2 linked regions of the Geothrix sp. 21YS21S-2 genome follow. The protein of the gene in region 1 binds, or shares a complex with, the protein of each later gene. Links are inferred from orthologs where the notes say so. Each region holds a gene or a part of one and is shown on either strand. Other genes may lie near its edges.

Region 1 (3,306 bases):
CACCCGGAAGATGGTGGGCGCGATGTAGTCGTAGCCCCCGTAGAGTCCCCAGATGCCCTGCAGGTCGTCCCCCAGCTCGTAGCCGGCGCCGTAGAGCAGGCCCCGGATCATGATGCTGTCGACGGGATTGCTCATCTTGCCGAGGGTGCGGAACTCGAACTGGAAGTAGTCGAAGGGCCGGTCGTAGGTGTACGTCCCCTTGCCGGGCAGTCCGTAGTCCAGGGAGAAGTCCAGGGTGGCCTCGTTGCGGCGGGTGGTGGTGGCCACGCCCTGGCTGACCAGGTTCGAGTGGAGGCTGCCGCCCAGCTGCAACCGCCACCGGAGGGCGGGGTTGTTGCTGGGGAACACCGGCTTGAACCGGGTGCCGAAGGCGAAGCGGTTGATGGCCGCGGCCGGGGCCAGCAGCGCGGCGGCGGTCCGGTTCCAGAACCCGGGGTCCCTGCCCTTGCTCTCCAGCATGAGGTTGGAGAGCCGGAAGAGCACCTCCCCGAAGAAGCTCCCGCCGATGCCCGTGGCGATCTGGTCGTTGTAGGACGGCTTGGTGGTCTCCCCTCCGGTCTCCCACAGGAAGCTCCCGGCCTGGTCGTAGAGGAGCGCCTCCCAGTAGGTGAGGCCCGAGGACCGGGCGAAGGTGTGGTAGACGGTGCCCGTGTAGGGATGCATGAACTGGTTCATGGCGAAGGCGTCGGTGTCCACCACCCAGGGTCCGTGGAAGGCGTGGTCCCGCATGGAGGTGAAGGTGGAGCTGTAGACCCGCTTGCCGTCCTCGCGGTCGTTGGGGTGGGCGAGACGGTCGAAGCCGTTGAGCGCAAGGAGGAAGGACGGGATTTCCAGGGCCGGTACGAGGTAGCTCTTCCGGGCGCCGGTCTCCCAGGACATGGCCCCGGGGACGGTACGGCCCTGTTCCTTGAAGGCGCCCTGCCGGGTGATGGAGATGTCCTGCCGGTGGTCCGGCGCAGCCTCGGTCAGCTCGATGACGTCGCCGGCCTTCAGGTCGGCGTAGCCCTCCTTCGAGACCACGACGGTGAACGAGCCCGGTCCCGGGAGGCGCACGGTGTAGCGGCCCTCCGCATCCGTGGTGGCGGTGCCCCCCACCGCGCTGGTGCCCGCGGGCATGACCGTGACCAGGGCGCCCGCCACCGGGGCCTGGCTGGACCGGTCCTTCACGCAGCCCGTGATGTCCCCGGCCCGGGCGGCGCTCCAGGCCGAGAGCGCCACCGCGGCGTGGAGCACCGGGATGAGGAACCTGCGTTCGATCCGTCTGGTTGGCATGCCTCGACCTTCCCGCCCTCGGGCCCGGCTCATGCCGACCCAGGGGGAGAGCAGGTTCCATGCCAGCGGGAAACCGCGCTGTGGCGGGCTTCCACGATCGATGATCAATCACATTGACGGGGCGCCGCCTTCATTTCGAGAGAGGGAGGCTCCAGGTGGCGGTACGCTCGTCCCCTTCTCCGTCCAGCTCCAGGTCGGCCACCCAGTCGGTGGGCCAGGGGCCGGGGCCGCCCGCCCATTCCACCACCAGGTAGTCGGCCGGCGTCACGGTCTCCTCCAGGCCCAGGGTCCAGGCGCCGGCCTCCCCAAGGCGGTACAGGTCCAGGTGATGGATCTGCGCGCCGGGGCAGGCGTAGCGGTGGAGCACGGCGTAGGTGGGGGAGGCCACCTGGTCGGGGTCGCCCCCCAGGCCGGCCACGAAGCCGCGGGTCCAGGTGGTCTTGCCGGCGCCCAGGGGGCCCCGCAGGAGCCACGTGCCGCCCGGGGGCGTCAGCCGGGCCAGCTCGGCCCCCAGGGCCTCCGTGGCCCCTTCCTCCCGCAGGAGGCGTGTCTCAGGCATGGTCGTCCTCCGAATGGATGTCCCGCAGCAGCGCGGCCAGGGACGGGCCCAGGTCGCGGATGAGGATGGGCCCCGGCCCCAGCCGGTCCGCGGCGGCGCCGTGGAGCCAAACCGCGTCCGCCGCGGCCTGGCGCAGGGTGCGCCCGGCGGGGTTCCGGCGCCAGGCCGCCGCCGACGCCGCCACCATGCCGGCCAGGAAGTCCCCGGAGCCGCCCGTGGCGAGGCCGGGATGGCCCGTGGGGTTCACCCAGACCTCGGCCAGGCCGCCCCCGGCCACGAGGGTCTGGGCGCCCTTGAGGACGAGGACTCCCGGCCCCAGGGCCACCTCCCGGGCCCGGACCGTCCGGCCGCCGCCGGGCCCGAAGAGCCGCTCGAATTCGCCGGGGTGGGGCGTGATGACGGTGGATTCCCGGTCCATCCAGCGCGGGCCCTCCCCGGCCTTGAGGGCCGAGGCGTCCACCACCAGGGGGCCGTCCCAGGCGGGCACGTCCGCCACGCCCCCGGGACCCGCGAGCAGCGCGTCGACGCCTTCGGGCAGGGCGCCGTCCCATGCGCGCACCATGGCCTCCGGCACCTGGCAGGCCACCTCGGCGCGCACGGCGGCGTCGGTGAGCACCGTCACCAGGCCCGCCCCCATGCGCAGGGCGCCCAGGGCCGCCAGGACGGCGGCCCCCGACATCCCCGGGGTGCCGGCGCGGATGGCAACATGGCCGAAGTCCCGCTTGTGGCCGTCCCAGCGCGAGGGACGGGGCCGGGGGCGCTCCAGGAGACGCATCCCGGCCTCGGGGGCGCCGTGCAGGGGGATGGGGACGAGGGTGATCTCCCCGCAGAAGTCCCGGGCCGGGCGAAGGCCGTGGCAGATCTTCAGGTGGCCGAAGGCCGCGGTGCGGGTGGCCCGGATGGCGGGGCCGGCGGGTTCTGCCGAGCCCGGGTCGAGGCCCGAAGGCAGGTCCAGGGCCAACACCCGGGCCCCTTCCAGGGCCTCCACCCAGGCGCGGGCGGGACCCTCCAGCGGCAGGCGCGTGCCCAGGCCGAAGAGTCCGTCCACCACCCAGCCCCGGAAGCCGGCGGCGGCCTCCCGCGGGTCGGCGGCGTGGCGGAAGGTTCCGCCCAGGCCGGTCCACAGGCGGGCCTGGAGGGCCGCGTCGCCCTTCCAGGCGGGTGCGGGGTCCAGCGTCCAGACCTCCACCTCCCGGCCGCGGAGCCGCGCCAGGCGCGCCAGGGCCAGGGCGTCGCCGCCGTTGTTGCCGGGACCGGCCAGCACGTGGAGGGGACCGCCGGCGGGCAGCAGCGCCAGCGCGCCCAGGGCCGCGTGCTCCTGGAGCACGAGGGAGGGCACGCCCCAGCCCTGGATGGACCTGTGTTCCAGGTCCCTCATTTCCTGGGCGGTCAGAAGCGGGATCATGCGGGTCTCCAGGATGAGCTAGGATAGATCCACAATCCCATGGAGACCAGCGTGCGAAAAGTCCTGACCG
Region 2 (3,302 bases), 4.8 Mb from region 1 along the record:
CGGGGCTTCCTGGAGCAGGTGCCCTGGCCCTTCCGGGTGACGTTCCAGCGGGTGAGCTGGTCGGGGTGGCGGTGGCGCTTCCACCCGCCGGAGCGGTGGCGATAAGAAACCTTCATAATCATCCCCGCACCTGAGGATGCACGCGACATTCCGTCATGTGCTTGAAAAACATAGGATTTGAACAAATGACAGGCCGTTCGTTCCTCACGTACCGCAACCTGGGGTTCATCTCCCTGGTCCTGGGCGCCCTCAGCCACGCCCAGGCCCAGGACTCCACCTTCGCCGCCCTGATCAACCAGACCGACCGGAACTTCCACGTCGAACTTGCCGGGTTCGGGCACTTCCAGCATGATCCCTCCACCCAGCAACCGGTCAAGGCCATCCGGAGGGACAGCGCCGAAATGATCGGCCGCAAGGCCAGGACCCCGGCTCCGGTCCTGTACCTGGGCGCAGGGGTTCCAAACGTCAAGAGCACGGTCCTGGGCCCCGGCGAGGCCATCGAATTCACGGGCCGGGCCGGGTTCGACACCATGCAGACGGTGGGCCTGGCCGTCACGGAGGCGTCCGCGGGATCCACCGCGGGGCCGGGAGCCGTGGGGACGTTCGTCTACTGGACCTGGGAAACCGAGGTCCTGCCGCACGGCATGGTGGCCTCCGGCGGCGCCAGGGGAACCAACCCCGGGGGACCGGCGACCTTCTCCTTCGTGAACTACAGCGACGGCCGGATGGTCGGCATCGTATCGGGGCCCCCCAAGCCGGCGGGGCACGGGGTCGGGGTGCCCGAAACCAAGGACCTCCTGCCCGAACCCCAGGGCCTCCTGCCCGAGCCCCAGGGCCACGCGGAACGCAACCTCCCCTTGGGGATGGTGATGGTCCTCCATGGGAAGAACGGGGACCCCGGTTCCTCCACCTCCTCGACCTCGACCTCGACTTCGACCACGACCTCCTCTTCCTCCTCCAGTTCCACCTCCTCGACGTCCCAGCCCAACCCTGGCGTCCCCCCGGGCGGGTTTTGAGGATCCCGGGTCCGATTCCGGTACAATCTCGGGATGCTGGTACTCGGACTCGAATCCTCCTGTGACGACTGCTCCGCGGCCGTGGTGCGAGAAACGCCGGAGGGCCCCGTCCTCCTGGCCATGACCCGCAAGAGCCAGGACGAGCTCCACGGCCCCTACGGGGGCGTGGTGCCCGAACTGGCGGCGCGGGAGCACCTCCTGCAGCTGCGGGGGGTGATCGCGGGGTGCCTGGACAAGGCGGGTCTGCCGCTTTCGGCCATGGACCGTATCGCGGTGACCCAGGGGCCGGGTCTCGTGGGGTCCCTGCTCACCACCTTCTCGGCCAGCAAGGCCATGGCCTGGCGGGAGGGCATCCCCTGGGTGGGGGTGCACCACCTCCTGGGCCACCTGAACGCGGCGCGCTTCGCCGTGCCGGACCTGCCCTTCCCCGCCCTGGCGCTCCTGGTGTCCGGCGGGCACACCCACCTCTACCTCGCCCGGGACTGGTCCCACCTGGAGCTCCTCCAGAAGACCCGCGACGACGCGGCGGGGGAGGCCTTCGACAAGACCGCGCGCATGCTGAACCTGGGCTACCCGGGCGGGCCCATCGTGGACACCTGCGCGAAGACCGCCGACCGCGCCGCGGCCCCCTTCACTCCGCCCAAGTTCCGGGACGGCAAGGCCGGCTGGAGCTTCTCCGGCCTCAAGACCGCCGTGAAGATCCGCATCCACGGCGAAGCGGGCCTGGACGCCGCGGGCGTGGACGACCCCCGGGTGCGGGCCCTGTGCCGCACCCTCCAGGAGACCGTGGCGGCCTGGCTCCTGAAGCCCATCCCCGCCTTCCGGGACGAGACCGGGGCCCGCGCCCTCATCGTCTCCGGAGGCGTGGCCTGCAATTCGGAACTCCGGTCCCAGGCCAAGGTCCTGGCGGAAAGGCTGGGCCTGGTGCTGGCCATTCCGGAACCGAGGTTCTGCACGGACAACGGCGCCATGATCGCCGCGGCCGGCGCGATCCTGGAGCCCGCGGCGGACCCCTGGCCCTTCAACGCCGACCCCAACCTGCCGCTGGGGGCCTAGCCATGGAGGTCACCCGCGAGGACGTGCTCCGCTGCGCCGCCCTGACCCGCCTCAGCCTCCGGGAGGAGGAGATCGAGCCGCTGCGCAGGGACATGGCCCAGTTGCTGAGCCACGCCCAGAGCCTGGACGCCCTGGACCTGGACGGGGTGGAGCCCGCCAGCCTGGACCGGCCCCTGCCCCGCCGGGAGGACGTCCCCAGGGAGGGCTTCACCCAGGCCGAGGCGCTGGCCAACGCGCCGGAGTCCTACCGCGGGCTGTTCGTGGTGCCGCGGGTCCTCTGACGGTCACCAGGCGTCGAGGAGGGCCTTGAACTCCGAGAGGCTGAAAGGCTTGCGCAGGCTGCGCACCCCGGGGCGGCCCTCGGCGAGCCGGGCCACGTCCTGGTCGCTGTAGCCGCTGGCCATGACCACCCGCTGGCCGGGGCGCAGCGCCAGGATCCTGGGCAGGGTCTCGGCGCCGGTGAGGCCGGGCATGTTCATGTCCAGGATCACCAGGTCCACCTCCAGGCCCTGTTCCAGCAGGGTCAGCGCCTCCTGGCCGCCGGGGGCCAGGCGCACCTGGTGCCCGAGCACTTCCAGCATGGGTCCCACGGCCTCCCGGATCAGCTCGTCGTCGTCCACCAGGAGGATGGACAGGGGCCGGCCCCCCTTCGGCGCGGCGGCGGCCTGGACCGATTCCGGAAGCGCCTCCAGGATCCTGGAGGCCGGGAACCGGAGCGTGGCCACCGTCCCCAGCCCGGGGCCGCTCCTCAGCTCCAGGGCGCCTCCATGGGCCTTCATGGTGCCGAAGACCATGCTGAGCCCCAGGCCGGTGCCCTTGCCCAGGGGCTTGGTGGTGAAGAAGGGCTCCATGGCTTTCTGAAGGACCTCGGGGGCCATGCCCTCGCCGGTGTCCTCCACGGCGAGGCTCACGCCGCCGCCCGGCTCCCGCCGCGTGCGCAGGGTGAGCGTCCCGCCGCGCTCCATGGCGTCCACGGCGTTGACGCAGAGGTTCATGACGGCGTGGCTGAGGGCGCCGGCGTCCCCCATCACGGCCGGCAGGCCCTCCTCCAGGGCCATGACCGGCTTGACCCGCTTGAGCGTCGTGTGGGCCAGCAGCTGGGTGAGATCGGCCACCAGGGCGTTGAGGTCCAGGGGGCGCTCCTCCTCCAGGCCCTTGCGGGCGAAATAGAGGAGGCTCTTGATGACCCCCCGCCCCCGCAGGCAGGCGGTGACGATGGTGGTCAGGGCG

What was found.
Region 2: the proteins of tsaE (region 1) and tsaD are in contact, whole or in part, in a crystal structure (PDB 6N9A), measured with the Thermotoga maritima proteins. The link is inferred for Geothrix sp. 21YS21S-2 from one-to-one orthologs. Residues at the interface, in WP_004082108.1 of Thermotoga maritima: Leu37, Gly38, Lys46, Lys57, Val59, Lys60, Ser61, Thr63, Phe64, Thr65, Leu66, Met67, Val69, Pro71, Tyr82, Arg83, Leu84, Asp86, Asp88, Phe89, Asp93, Ile128, Asp130, Glu131, Arg134; in WP_004082750.1 of Thermotoga maritima: Cys10, Asp11, Arg49, His50, Leu82, Gly84, Gly135, Gly136, Glu154, Thr155, Leu156, Asp157, Asp158, Ser159, Glu162, Asp165, Lys166, Arg169, Leu170, Tyr175, Lys213, Thr214, Leu217, Tyr218, Gln221, Arg222, Asn324.

Annotation. Positions count from the first base shown.
Region 1 is NZ_CP132910.1:102,691-105,996, reverse strand. What follows is about bases 118-3,116. They hold tsaE (tRNA (adenosine(37)-N6)-threonylcarbamoyltransferase complex ATPase subunit type 1 TsaE), read right to left. Parts: upstream 1,832-3,116; coding sequence 1,403-1,831; downstream 118-1,402. Other genes in these bases: RAH40_RS00450 (NAD(P)H-hydrate dehydratase), read right to left, coding at 1,824-3,116; RAH40_RS00460 (DUF3943 domain-containing protein), read right to left, coding at 118-1,272. Also shown: more of RAH40_RS00460, read right to left, coding at 1-117; more of RAH40_RS00450, read right to left, coding at 3,117-3,236; RAH40_RS00445 (peptidylprolyl isomerase), read left to right, coding at 3,288-3,306. UniProt on the Escherichia coli protein: Required for the formation of a threonylcarbamoyl group on adenosine at position 37 (t(6)A37) in tRNAs that read codons beginning with adenine.
Region 2 is NZ_CP132910.1:4,884,331-4,887,632, reverse strand. What follows is about bases 66-3,060. They hold tsaD (tRNA (adenosine(37)-N6)-threonylcarbamoyltransferase complex transferase subunit TsaD), read left to right. Parts: upstream 66-1,049; coding sequence 1,050-2,072; downstream 2,073-3,060. Other genes in these bases: RAH40_RS21400 (PAS domain S-box protein), read right to left, coding at 2,357-3,060; gatC (Asp-tRNA(Asn)/Glu-tRNA(Gln) amidotransferase subunit GatC), read left to right, coding at 2,075-2,353; RAH40_RS21415 (hypothetical protein), read left to right, coding at 186-1,016; RAH40_RS21420 (YraN family protein), read left to right, coding at 66-105. In the rest of the region: more of RAH40_RS21420, read left to right, coding at 1-65; more of RAH40_RS21400, read right to left, coding at 3,061-3,302.